DNA from 4 places in the Marinomonas sp. 15G6-16 genome. Region 1 is predicted to be linked to each of the others. Evidence: predicted binding sites of a transcription regulator. Region 1 holds the regulator's gene; each other region holds the start of a gene.
What was found. The regulator sigma-54, encoded in region 1, starts transcription at its own class of promoters, with help from an activator protein. The targets are predictions, from matches to a motif close to TGGCACNNNNNTTGCTNT.

Region 1 (3,224 bases):
CCATCTCAGTTGAGTCTGGCCAAGCGGTTGGTTTGCTTGGTCCTAACGGCGCAGGCAAAACCACATGCTTTTATATGATAGTTGGAATGGTTGCCAATGATGCAGGCGGCATATTTATCGATGGTAAAGACATCACCAGTAACGCCATGCACACTAGAGCACAAAAAGGCATCGGTTACTTACCACAAGAAGCCTCCATTTTTAGAAAAATGTCTGTTGAAGACAATATTTTAGCGATTTTAGAAACACGCAAAGAACTCACAAAAGCCCAGAAAAAATCCAGGCTTGAAGATTTATTAGAAGAATTTCATATTACCCATATCAGAAAGAACTTAGGCATGGCCTTATCTGGTGGCGAGAGACGCCGCGTAGAAATTGCACGAGCACTAGCAATGAATCCAAAGTTCGTTCTCTTAGACGAACCCTTCGCTGGTGTTGACCCTATTTCTGTTGGCGATATCAAACTTATTATTAAACACTTACAAGAAAGCGGCATTGGCGTTCTAATCACAGATCACAATGTCAGAGAAACCTTAGACATCTGCGATAAAGCTTATATTGTGGGTAACGGATATATCATTGCTTCTGGTGATGCCAGTACAGTTATTAACAATGAACAGGTAAAAAAAGTCTATTTAGGTGACGACTTCCGCCTGTAACCCCTTATCATTACTGCAGAAAGGGAGTAGTATGCATAACTCGTTCCAATTCACTCAAATAAAAAGAGTTGCTCCATGAAGCAGTCTTTACAGTTAAAACTCGGTCAACAGCTGACCATGACACCTCAGCTACAGCAAGCGATACGTTTGTTGCAGCTTTCTACGCTGGATCTTAAACAAGAAATTCATGAATTTCTTGAGTCAAACCCTCTTCTTGAACTTGACGATGACGAACAAGGACAAGTAGAAGCACCAGCCAGCATCGAATCCAAAAGCACACCAGAAACACCTGATGTCAATACAAGTGAAGAAGCTCGTGTTGAATCAGAATGGACAGAAAGCATTCCTGAAGAGCTCTCAATAGACAGCAACTGGGATGACACCTATCAAAGCTCTGCCGCGATCAGCGACAACAATAGCTATGAAGGTGACGGCGACTTCGAAAGCCGTAATGCGCCAGCAGAAAGCATACAAGACCACTTAATCTGGCAATTAAATTTAACTCACATGTCTGATAGAGACATTGAGATTGCATACGCAATTATTGAATGCGTACAGCCAGATGGTTACCTAAGTATTACACCAGACGATATCTGCGAGTCTCTTTCTATCGAACTAGAAGAACTTGATATAGAAGAAGTCATGGCCGTCCAACATAGACTGCAGCGTTTTGATCCTATAGGTGTTTGTTCTACCGATCTACGGGACTGCCTCTTAGTTCAGTTAGAAGCGTTTCAAAACCATCCTTTATACAAAAGCACGCACAACCTGATTGACAATTATTTGCCACTTCTCGGTAGTCGTGACTTTGCGCAATTAAGCAGAAAAACAAAGCTCAAAGACGAAGCTCTCAAAGAAGTTGTTAGCCTAATACAGCAACTTAATCCTCGTCCAGGCTCTGTTATTGATGCAGACGATACGGACTATGTCATTCCAGATGTTTCTGTCAAAAAGCGCAATGGCAGTTGGCAAGTAGAGCTAAATAACGACGCTTTGCCGCCAGTCAAAATAAACGAAACTTATTCTGCTATGGCTAGCACCGCATCAACACCCGAGGACGCGAGCTATATTAAGACGTCATTACAAGAAGCCAAGTGGTTCATGAAAAGTCTACAAAGCCGAAATGAAACCCTACTGAAAGTTGCCAGCTGTATTGTAAGCCGTCAAATTGACTTCTTTGAATTAGGTGAAGAAGCCATGAAACCCATGGTACTTCATGATGTGGCAGAAGAAGTCGGCATGCACGAATCGACAATATCTAGGGTGACAACTCAAAAATACATACACACACCAAAAGGTATTTTTGAACTTAAATATTTCTTCTCTAGCCATGTCAACACAGCATCTGGCGGTGAATGCTCTTCTACAGCGATACGAGCCATGATTAAAAAGCTAGTAACAGATGAGCCAGCGAAAAAACCTTTAAGCGATAATAAACTAGCGACTATTTTGGCAGACCAAGGCATACAAGTTGCCCGTCGTACTGTCGCAAAATACCGCGAGGCGATGAACATACCGCCATCCAATGAACGCAAGCGATTGATCTAAACGGACACTATTTTACCATGCCATTAAAATCATTATTGAAAGCAGAACTTGTCTTTGCAAAACAAGAGATTGTCAGCAAAAAACGCGTTCTTGAGAACTTAGCGGAAGTCGCATCTAACAAACTGCATTGCGATAACGAAGCGGTTTATGACGCTTTGTTAGGCCGAGAAAAACTTGGTAGTACTGGTATAGGAAATGGTATAGCCATCCCTCATTGCCGTTTGGAGTCTGCTAATCATACGGCAATCGTTGTGATGTCATTACAAAATCCGATTGACTTTGATGCTATTGACAAAAGAGCGGTAGATTTGATCTTCGCCCTCATCGTTCCACCTCACGAGTGCGACTCTCATTTATCGACATTGGCGCAAATTGCAGAATTAGCACAATCGCCACAATCTTTAGATAAACTAAGAACCGCTCAAACAAACGAAGAGCTATTCAATATATTTGATTCGTTAATATAGGAAACATGCATGCAAGAAGAGTCTATTACTATCATCAACAAACTTGGCTTGCATGCTAGAGCAGCAGGAAAGCTTGTCGAAACAACTTCTCGCTTCTCCTGTGATATTACCATCGAAAAAGAAGGTCGTAACGTCGACGGAAAAAGCATTATGGCAATGATGATGCTCGCTGCAGGAAAAGGCACCGAAATTCATATTAAAACCAATGGAGATGACGAAGAAGACGCTCTAAAAGCCATAGTAGAACTGATCAATAATCGTTTTGGTGAAGATGAGTAACACTTTATATGTCAGAGAAAGCAACTCTAACTAACCATCTGCAGACAGTCACCGAATCTCTTGAATCCGGTGCCACCATGCAAATCCGTTATTTACTTAACGGTGCGCTACCTGCGCAGGACGTTGCTCGATTACTCGAATCCTCCCCGCCTAAAGAGCGAAAGCTTTTATGGGAGCTAATTAACTCAGAAAACCAAGGCGAAGTACTACAATACCTAAGTGAAGATATCGGCGCTCAATTCATGAAAAACATGGATACCGAGCGACTGAT
Region 2 (3,224 bases), 490 kb from region 1:
AGTATTGGTTTCGTATGAAGGTTTGTTTACAGTTTCGTTGCATTTCTAATTAATGTTGGAATTTCTGTGTCGGATGAATATCTGGGCTAAATTGGCTGGTGTTATTGTTTATGAACGTATGAGGGAAAGGAGGTCGAGTTTGCTGGGCGCGCGCGATGTATTGGTTGGGAAAAATACGTCTAAGAAGTGGCTAACTTGTGCTAATAAAAAAAGGGCTTTATTGAATGAGATAAAGCCCTTTTAATGATTAATTGTCCTGACCACTGTGAGTGATAAAAGACAAAAGCTTGATTGGCACCTTTAAAAGTACTTCAGGTCCATGAGGGATGCCTGAGTCGAATGATAGAGAGTCGCCCTGTTCTAGGTGATAAAGCTTATTACCGTGACGGTACATAATCTCACCTTCTAATATGTAGATAAATTCCTGACCAGGGTGTGAAAAGGTCGGGAAGATTTCACTGGCATCATCCATTGTGATTAAAAAAGGTTCGACCAGTTGAGTTTCGCCTCTTGTGTAATTCAACAAGTGATATGTATGGCCTTTTTCTGTTCCTCTTCGAACCACCTCCATTCCTTGACCAGACTTTGTATGCTGTGCATCGCCTTCAGGGCGGTCATAGTCTGCAAAGAGCTGTGAAATAGACAGACCGATCGCATCACAGAGTCGACCTAACGTGTCTAAGCTGGTGGACACTTGCGCATTTTCTATTTTACTCACCATTCCTTGGCTCAACTTCGCAATTCTTGCGACGTCTGCAATCTTTAAATCTTGTGCCATGCGTTTACGCTTTACCTGCATCGCAATGTAATCTTCCAGTCGTAAGCGCGGTGACCCAGTACGCTCATGACTTATTTCGCCCTTTTTGAGGGCTTGTATGTGCCTAGATGGTGCATCTTTTTTCATTTGAAGGGGCCTTATCATTTCCTTTGTCTAATTATAGCAGATTTACTTTTTCCGAATCCCTTGAATTTAGTGACTTAATTCCTATCAGGAAAAATAAATTCCTTTCAGTTAATTTATTGGCAAGCGTTTTGCTTTCTTTAAGAGAATAATACTTTCCCTACGAGAAATACATTAGGTAAGTAGAAATTACTTAACTTTCGTAATTCTTATAGGTTGTGGAACTTACTTAGGAGACATGCAATGCAAGCCAATGAAGTAGAAAACTTTTTGAAAGACAATCAGATTAAATACGTTTTAGCTCAGTTTGTGGACATCCACGGTGTTGCGAAGACGAAATCTGTTCCGGCAAAAAATATTTTTGATGTGGTGAATACAGGTGCTGGTTTCGCTGGTTTCGCTGTATCGGGTCTTGCTATGGAACCACATGGCCCAGACTTTTTAGCACGAGGCGACCTTTCTACTTTAAGCATTGTTCCTTGGCAGCCAGGTTACGCTCGCATGGCGTGTGACGGCTACGTAAACGGTGAGCAACATCCATATTGTTCTCGTGTTGTATTGAAAAAACAACTGAAGCGTTTAGACGAAAAAGGTTGGACGCTGAACACAGGTTTAGAGCCTGAGTTCTATCTGTTTAAAAAAGGTGAGCGTGGTGAATTATTGCCAGTAGACAGCTCGGATACCTTGGCGAAGCCATGTTATGACTATAAAGGCTTGTCTCGTTCTCGTACTTTCCTTGAGCGCCTTGTGGAATCGCTTCAAGCGGTTGATTTTGATGTTTACCAAATTGACCACGAAGATGCTAACGGCCAATTTGAAATCAATTACACCTACGGCGATGCATTGGAATCAGCTGACCGCTTTACTTTTGTACGTATGGCCGCTGGTGAAATTGCGAACGACATGGGAATGATTTGTTCCTTCATGCCAAAACCTGCTGCAGATAAAACAGGTAATGGTATGCACTTCCATTTATCCATCACAGATGAATCTGGTAAGAATTTATTCAACGATGACAGCGATAAGCATGGAATGGGCTTGTCGAAAATGGCTTATCACTTTACCGCTGGTATTCTGGCACACGCTAAGGCGATTTGTGCGTTTGCCGCTCCAACCGTTAACTCTTACAAGCGTCTTGTCGTAGGCGGCAACAGCTCTGGTGCAACATGGGCGCCTGCTTACGAATGTTACGGCGATAACAACCGTTCTGCTTTGGTTCGTGTTCCTTATGGTCGTTTGGAGTTCCGCCTCCCTGATTCTGGTTGTAACCCATATTTAGTACACGCTGCTCTTATTGCCGCTGGCATGGATGGCATTGAGCGTGAGCTGGATCCAGGCGAGCCAATGAACATCAACTTATACGATCTTTCCCTAGAAGAAATCATTGCGAAAAACATTTCTATTCTGCCTCAAAACTTGGGCGATGCCTTGGATGAGCTAGAAAAAGACACAGTGTTTGTTGAAGCAATGGGAAGTGACATTGTTGCCGAGTTCTTAAATGTGAAGCGTGCAGAGTGGGGTGAATACCAGCGCCATGTTTCTGATTGGGAAGTGGCGAAATACGCAGAGTTTTTCTAATCATCATCTTTTTACAGCAATTAAATTGAATAGAGGTTTCGCCCATGTGTGGAATAGTAGGTCTTTATCTTAAAAATGATAAATATGAGAACAAATTAGGTGAGCTGTTTGAGCCTATGCTGATTGCCATGACGGATCGTGGTCCAGACAGTGCTGGCTTTGCTATTTACGGTGATGATGTTACCGGTGATTGGGTGAAGTTTACGTTAAGACACCCAAAGGAAGATTACGATTGGGCTGGTCTAACTGAGTCCTTAACTGGCGCTTTAGGTTGCGCTATTGAATGGATGCAAAACGCCAATGTTGCTGTGCTTAAACTGGAAGCAAGCGAAGCGAGCGTAAGAGAGTGGCTAGGCGCTAATGCATCAGACGTGTTGATTTTAAGTGCGGGCCAATCCATTGAGATCTTAAAAGAAGTAGGTTTGCCTGAAAACATTACTTCTAAGTTCAGCTTAAGCCGCATGAAAGGCAGCCACATTATTGGTCACACTCGTATGGCGACTGAATCCGCTGTGACGATGGAAGGTAGTCACCCTTTCTCAACTGGTTCTGACCTTTGCCTTGTTCACAACGGTTCACTATCGAACCACAACCGTTTGCGTGATCGTCTAAAGCGTGAAGGCATTACTTTTGAAACAGAGAACGATTCTGAAGTGGCTGCGGGTTATTTAACGTGGCGTTTGAACAATGGCGACTCTTTGCAGACAGCTTTGGAAAATGCGTTAAAAGACCTAGATGGCTTCTT
Region 3 (3,224 bases), 1.5 Mb from region 1:
ACTCAAGGGGAACATAAAATCGCCCGAGGGTTTGAGCCCGTGTTTAGTCACAGTATCCATCACATCGAACATGAAGGCTTTCGCGAAGCGATTGGTAACTTCTGTCAGGAAGAAGCGCAAGCCGTGCGCGAATATCATCAAGACACCCACGCACTTTTGCCGTTTAAAAAAGACGATTAAATGTCCTGGTGCGGGCCAAATAATTCATAATGAATGCGGTCAGACGACACACCTAGAGTGACCAGTTGTTGTTTTGCAAACATCATAAAATTTACCGGCCCACATAAGTAGAAGTCACCATCCGTAATAGGTAGGCTGTCTTTGATTGACTCTAATGCCATTTTGCCTTCATAAATGCCTTCTTCAGCTTCATCTACCTTTTCATACCAAGTATGTACATTCAAGGGTAAAGCCCCTTTCAGGCTATTCACATGGTCTTTAAAGGAATGTTGGTGTGAACCGGCACAAGCATGCAAATAGCTAATCGGCTGTGAGTAACCCTGCTGGTTTAAGGTGTCCAACATCGACTGCATTGGCGTTAAGCCAACACCACCAGAAATAAGAGTCACTGGTTTTTGTTTGTCTTGGAAGGTGAAGTCGCCCGCTGGTGGCATTAATTCCACTTCATCATCTACGTTAAGGTGGTCGTGTAGATAGTGGGACATAACACCGGCAAGGTCACCCTCGCCATCACGTTTCACACTGATGCGATAGGTTTTACCATTTGGTGCGGTAGACAAAGAATATTGGCGGATTTCATCGTATTCATTGCCTTTAGGGTGAACTTTAACACCTAGATATTGGCCTGGAAGATAGTCAATGACATTGCCGCCATCGACAGGGGCAAAAACAAAGCTAGTGACCAACTCTGACTCTGGTGTTTTAGAAATGACTTTGAAGCGACGGAAGTCTTTCCAGCCACCTGCTTGTGCAGCTCGTTCTTCGTAAAGATTGCTTTCTACCTTAATGAAAATATCAGCCAGTTGCTTATAAGCCGCTCCCCAAGCTTCTTCTACTTCTGGTGTAAAAGCGTCTGGTGCGAGTTCTCGAAGTGTTTCGATCAAATGGTGACCGACCACATCGTATTGAGCTGGATTGATGTTAAAGCTGGTGTGCTTGTGAGCAATGCGCATAGCCGCACTGGTGAGTACTTCTAAGTTATCAATATGCGTTGCGTAGGCTGCAATGGCATTAAACAAAGCGGCTGGCTGGCGTCCTGTGTTTTGGTGTGTCATGTTGAACACATCTTGTAATTCAGGATGATGAGTAAACAAACGATTGTAGAAATGTTCTGTAATCGCTGTGCCTGCGGATGCCAATAATGGAATGGTCGCTTTTACCGTGTCTATATGTTGTTGAGATAGCATGCTTTCCCCTTAATAAATAAGCCCTTAATGAATAAGCCGTTAATAAAAAACTGTTAATGAGTTTGCTACCCTTGTTATTGCTAAGTTTGTGCCAAATAAAAATAACCAATAAAAACATATATTTATGATTTTAATTTTATTCTTAGAGTCAATAAGACCTATCTAGATGAAGTCGATATGGTATTTTTGTGTCATTATGACTCTAGAATAAATAAACGTGATGGATCTCTTCTATGAATAAGGTTTCAAGTAACGCCCTACTTAGCTTTGCACTTGATCTTGCGGGCTCTGTTACTCATCCCAGTCGTTTTGAAGAATTGGTGTATGCAATACGCTCCATCATTGATTGCGATGCAGTTGTATTACTGGTGAATCATAATGACGTGCTGACACCGATTGCTCAGCGGGGCTTATCTGATGATCTGATGGGAAGACGCTTTAGTATTGAAGAGCACCCTAGACTGAAAGTGATTTGCGAGAGCAATTACCCTGTCCGTTTCCCTGCGGATTCCACATTACCAGACCCATACGATGGCATGGTTATTGGCCATGATGACCATCTAAGAGTGCATTCCTGCATGGGCGTGCCCTTGTATTTAGAAGGCAAGCTGATTGGCGCGGTAACCTTAGACAGCATTACTCCAGGTGTATTTGATGACATTAATGCAAGAGCGTTAGAGATCATTGGCGCCATGTCTGCTATGACCTTGAATACAGCTATGTTGATGGAGCAATTGGAAGACAAAACATGGCAAGCTCAACAGGAACTGCAAGCCATCAATGAACAGGCCCAAGTGAAAGATGGCGGTGAGATGATCGGCCAGAGTGATCTGATGAAAGCGCTAGAGCAAGCCATTAAGCTGGTGGCACCTTCTGACTTTGCGATCTTGATTGAAGGGGAAACAGGCGTTGGTAAGGAGCTTGTAGCGCGTATGCTTCATCAAACCTCGTTACGTTCTGCCTCTCCTATGGTGTATGTGAATTGTGCGGCCATTCCTCATCATTTGATCGAGAGTGAATTGTTTGGGCATGTGAAAGGGGCGTTTACCGGTGCTGATCGTGATCGCCAAGGTAAGTTCTTGCTTGCGGATGGAGGGACTTTGTTCCTTGATGAAATTGGTGAATTACCATTAGAGGTACAAGGCACCTTACTAAGAGCCATTCAAAACCAAGAGATCCAAGCGGTTGGTAAAGATCAAGTTCGTAAAATCGACGTGAGAATCATCGCTGCCACCAATCGTCATTTAGAAACCGAAGTGTCAGAACAACGTTTTCGTGCTGACCTTTTCCATCGCCTCAGTGTGTTTCCTATTCAAGTCCCTGCCTTGCGTCATCGACAAGGGGATATTCCTCTATTGGCCGGTTTCTTCGCCGAACGATTCCGCCGTAAATTAGGCTTACAACAACTTACTTTATCCAGCTCTGCCATAGGGTTATTAGAAACGTATCATTGGCCAGGAAATGTACGCGAGCTGGAACATGTTATCTCTCGTGCGGCTTTGTTTGCTAAGGCGGATATTCCATCTGGGATTACTGTCATCTGTAAAAATCATCTAAAAGGGTTACAGATAGATAGAGGTGAAAAAGAAGGGGTGCAAAATACAATAACGACTGAGCGTCACAGCACAGCCAAAGAGCCCATTAATTTTCGTTTAGAAACAGAGGCTTATCAACGAAACTTAATTTGTAGCACATTGGACGAGATGAATGGTAATTGGACAGAGGCTGCTAAGTTTCTGTCTATGGACAGAGCGAATCTAGCGCGCTTAGCTAAGCGACTTGGTATTAAGGTGGTGAGAGAAGTTAAGTCCTAAAAGACTTAACTTGTTGGCTTTACAACGGTTTTCAAGGTGAATC
Region 4 (3,224 bases), 780 kb from region 1:
TGGTTCGGATGTTCTCGCGCACCATTTTGAGAGAAGATAAAATAGAACTTGGATTGGTGTCATCAGCGAGCAAAAATTTCACGACATTGCGCTCGTCTTTTACCTTGTAGCGCTGTTCAAAGGTGTCTTCGCCACTGAGAATTTCAATCAGGTTGTACCAAGACATATTGATGTCGTTTGGTAGGTCGAACAGTAAGTCATCATAAACGCTGACTAAACGGGCGGTGTTTTCAACGCGCTCTAAGTATCTTGCGCTCCAATATAAACGCTCTGCAACTCTAGATAACATAATTATTCCCCCTTAGTGTCAACGATCCAAGTGTCTTTACTACCACCACCTTGTGACGAATTAACGACCAAGGAACCTTTTTTCATTGCGACGCGAGTCAAGCCACCCGTTGTGACATAAGAGTCTTTGGCTTGCAAAATGAACGGACGCAAATCCAAATGGCGAGGTTCTAATGTTCCTTTGGAGATTAGCGTGGGAGACGTTGATAGTTTGAGCGTTGGCTGAGCTATGTAATTTCTTGGATGCTTGGTGATCAAATCTGCAAATAATGCTTGCTCTTTTTTCGTTGAGTGTGGGCCAACTAGCATGCCGTAACCACCAGATTCATTCGCAGGTTTTACTACTAATTTATCCAGATTTTCCAACACATAAGCACGTTGTTCTGGATCATCGCACAGGAAGGTTTCAACGTTTTTCAGAATTGGTTCTTCGTTTAGATAGTAACGAATAATCTCTGGAACATAAGCATAGACAACCTTGTCATCGGCTACGCCCGCACCGGGTGCATTGGCAAGAGCCACATTGCCTTTACGCCATGCGCGCATGAGCCCAGCGACACCCAAAACAGATTCTGGATCGAAGGCTTCAGGGTCAATGAAGAGGTCGTCGATACGACGGTAAATTACATCGACACGTTCTGGGCCATCAATGGTTTTCATGTAAACACAGTCATCGCTGTCGACAAATAAGTCGCTACCTTCCACCAATTCTGCCCCCATTTGCTGAGCAAGAAAGGCGTGTTCGAAATAGGCTGAGTTATATATGCCGGGTGTTAAAACCACGATTTCTGGATTCTCAATGTCTCTAGGGGACAAAGACACCAAGGTATCAAATAATTGAGAGGTGTATGAGTCGACCGGTAGTATGGATTCGTTCTCGAATAATTCCGGTAATACACGTTTAGTGATGGCACGGTTTTCTAGCATGTAAGATACACCAGATGGGACGCGTAGGTTGTCTTCTAAAACAAAGAAATCACCATTTTCATCGCGAACTAAATCAGTGCCACAAATATGCGCCCAAACACCGTAAGCAGGTGATACGCCGACACATTCTGGTCTGAAGTTTTTGGAGTCTTTGATGATGTGTTCTGGGATGATGCCGTCTTTGATGACGTTTTGGTCGTGGTAGAGATCGTCGATGAAGAGGTTGAGTGCTTTGAGACGTTGTTTTAGTCCCGCTTCTGCTATTTTCCAGTCTGATGCTTTTATGGTTCGGGGGACAATATCAAAGGGCCATGCTCTATCAATGTTGCCTTCTTCTGTGTATACCGTGAAGCTAATGCCCATTTCTTGTATGGTGGCTTCGGCTGTTGTTCGCCTCTTTTCTAGTTCTTCTTCAGATAAGCTGTCTAAATAGCCTAAAAGTTGTTTTGCTGGTGATCTTGGTGTTCCATCTTTATCAATTAATTCATCAAAAAAATCTGATGATTGGTATTGGCTTGTTAGTGTTTCCATGTATACCTCGTTCTCTACATTATCCTGGAGGCGTGTGCTTTAATTTTGCACATGTCGGTGTACTTTTTTTGTGCGCCCGCCCCATCTTTGGGAGACGTCTTTGCTGTACAAGGTTAGACCAAGGATGGTCAAAGTATCGCTTTTATTCAATTAACATAATGACGATGCATTATTAACAATATTCAAAGCAAGGATCGCGCCATACTGTTTGTCTGTATAATGGCGAAAAATGGTTTTTCGTTTCATGATCTAGGTCTGTTTTACAGCGAAGTAAATTCATTATCATGGTGCGTTTGTTCAGTTGATGCTGTTATCGCGTACTAAGAGAGGAAAGATAAGTGAGCCAAGTTAGTCGCATTATAATCGTCGGTGCTGGAATCGGTGGCTTAAGCGCTGCATTAGCGTTTGCGAAGCAGAATGTTCAGGTCACGGTTTTGGAACAGGCTGAGTGCTTTGGCGAGGTGGGAGCTGGATTACAGATAAGCCCAAATGCGTTAAAAGTATTGCGACACTTGGGGTTGGAAACCGAATTGAGTCAATATGCCTTTACGCCACAGCATGCTTCAATGCGTGACTATAAAACGGGTGATTACTATCTAAAAGTTTCTTTAGCAGATCAGGCCATTCATCGTTATGGTGCGCCTTATTGGCATTTGCATAGAGCAGACTTACATCGTGTGTTGGTAAATGGTTGTAAGGCAGCAGGTGTTGAGTTCATCTTGAGTGCCAATATGACTCATTACGCTGAGACAGCAGAAAAGAGCGTTCAGGCTACTTTAGATGATGGTCGTACGTTGGCTGCGGATTTATTGGTAGGCGCAGACGGGATTCACTCCACCGTACGAGAACAAATGTTAGGTCATGAAAAAGCGACTTTCATGGGGCAAGTCGCGTGGCGCGGGATTGTTCCGGTCAGTAAATTAAAGGTGAAAGTCCAGCCTGATGCGTGTGTTTGGGTTGGTCCTAATCGCCACTTCGTTAGCTATTATTTGCGTGGTGGTGAATATGTGAATTTTGTCGCGGTAGAAGAGCGTGATGATTGGACTTCTGAATCATGGCGCGAAGAGGGAAATGTCGCAGAGCTTAGGCAAAGTTTTTCTGATTGGCATCCTGAAGTGACAGAGATCTTGTCTGCAGCAAGCAATAGCTTTTTATGGGCATTAAATGGTCGAGATGAGCTGCCTACTTGGCATCAAGGGCGCGTTGTATTACTCGGAGATGCTTGCCACCCCATGTTGCCTTTTATGGCGCAAGGGGCTGCTATGGCAATTGAAGATGCTTACGTTCTGGCGAAATGTGTTGCAGACCACAGGCTTTCTGATGCATTGATCGAGTATGAGAAAATCCGTAAACCACGAGCGACTAAGATTCAAAAAATGTCCAAAGCCAATGCGGGCTTGTATCACATGCACGGTGGACTTGTTGGGAAAATGAAACTTAAGGCGTTAAAAGCCGCTTCTCAATTTGCACCAGACCTC

Region 2: glnT (type III glutamate--ammonia ligase) is a predicted target of sigma-54. The motif match lies at 1,022-1,039, and genes of this name have one in related genera.
Region 3: hmpA (NO-inducible flavohemoprotein) is a predicted target of sigma-54. The motif match lies at 1,444-1,461, and genes of this name have one in related genera.
Region 4: AC0L46_RS11275 (circularly permuted type 2 ATP-grasp protein) is a predicted target of sigma-54. The motif match lies at 1,931-1,948, and genes of this name have one in related genera.

Annotation. Positions count from the first base shown of each region.
Region 1 is NZ_CM147916.1:3,135,841-3,139,064, reverse strand. Features, by position in the region: gene lptB (LPS export ABC transporter ATP-binding protein) at 1-659, shown strand, start outside; gene AC0L46_RS14855 (RNA polymerase factor sigma-54) at 735-2,207, shown strand; gene ptsN (PTS IIA-like nitrogen regulatory protein PtsN) at 2,225-2,674, shown strand; gene AC0L46_RS14845 (HPr family phosphocarrier protein) at 2,684-2,953, shown strand; gene mgtE (magnesium transporter) at 2,962-3,224, shown strand, end outside.
Region 2 is NZ_CM147916.1:394,933-398,156, reverse strand. Features, by position in the region: gene AC0L46_RS01875 (helix-turn-helix domain-containing protein) at 248-904, opposite strand; gene glnT (type III glutamate--ammonia ligase) at 1,145-2,479, shown strand; gene AC0L46_RS01865 (class II glutamine amidotransferase) at 2,524-3,224, shown strand, end outside.
Region 3 is NZ_CM147916.1:1,670,677-1,673,900, reverse strand. Features, by position in the region: gene AC0L46_RS08140 (GNAT family N-acetyltransferase) at 1-180, shown strand, start outside; gene hmpA (NO-inducible flavohemoprotein) at 177-1,367, opposite strand; gene norR (nitric oxide reductase transcriptional regulator NorR) at 1,601-3,181, shown strand; gene AC0L46_RS08125 (DMT family transporter) at 3,187-3,224, opposite strand, start outside.
Region 4 is NZ_CM147916.1:2,353,545-2,356,768, forward strand. Features, by position in the region: gene AC0L46_RS11270 (alpha-E domain-containing protein) at 1-289, opposite strand, end outside; gene AC0L46_RS11275 (circularly permuted type 2 ATP-grasp protein) at 292-1,746, opposite strand; gene AC0L46_RS11280 (FAD-dependent monooxygenase) at 2,085-3,224, shown strand, end outside.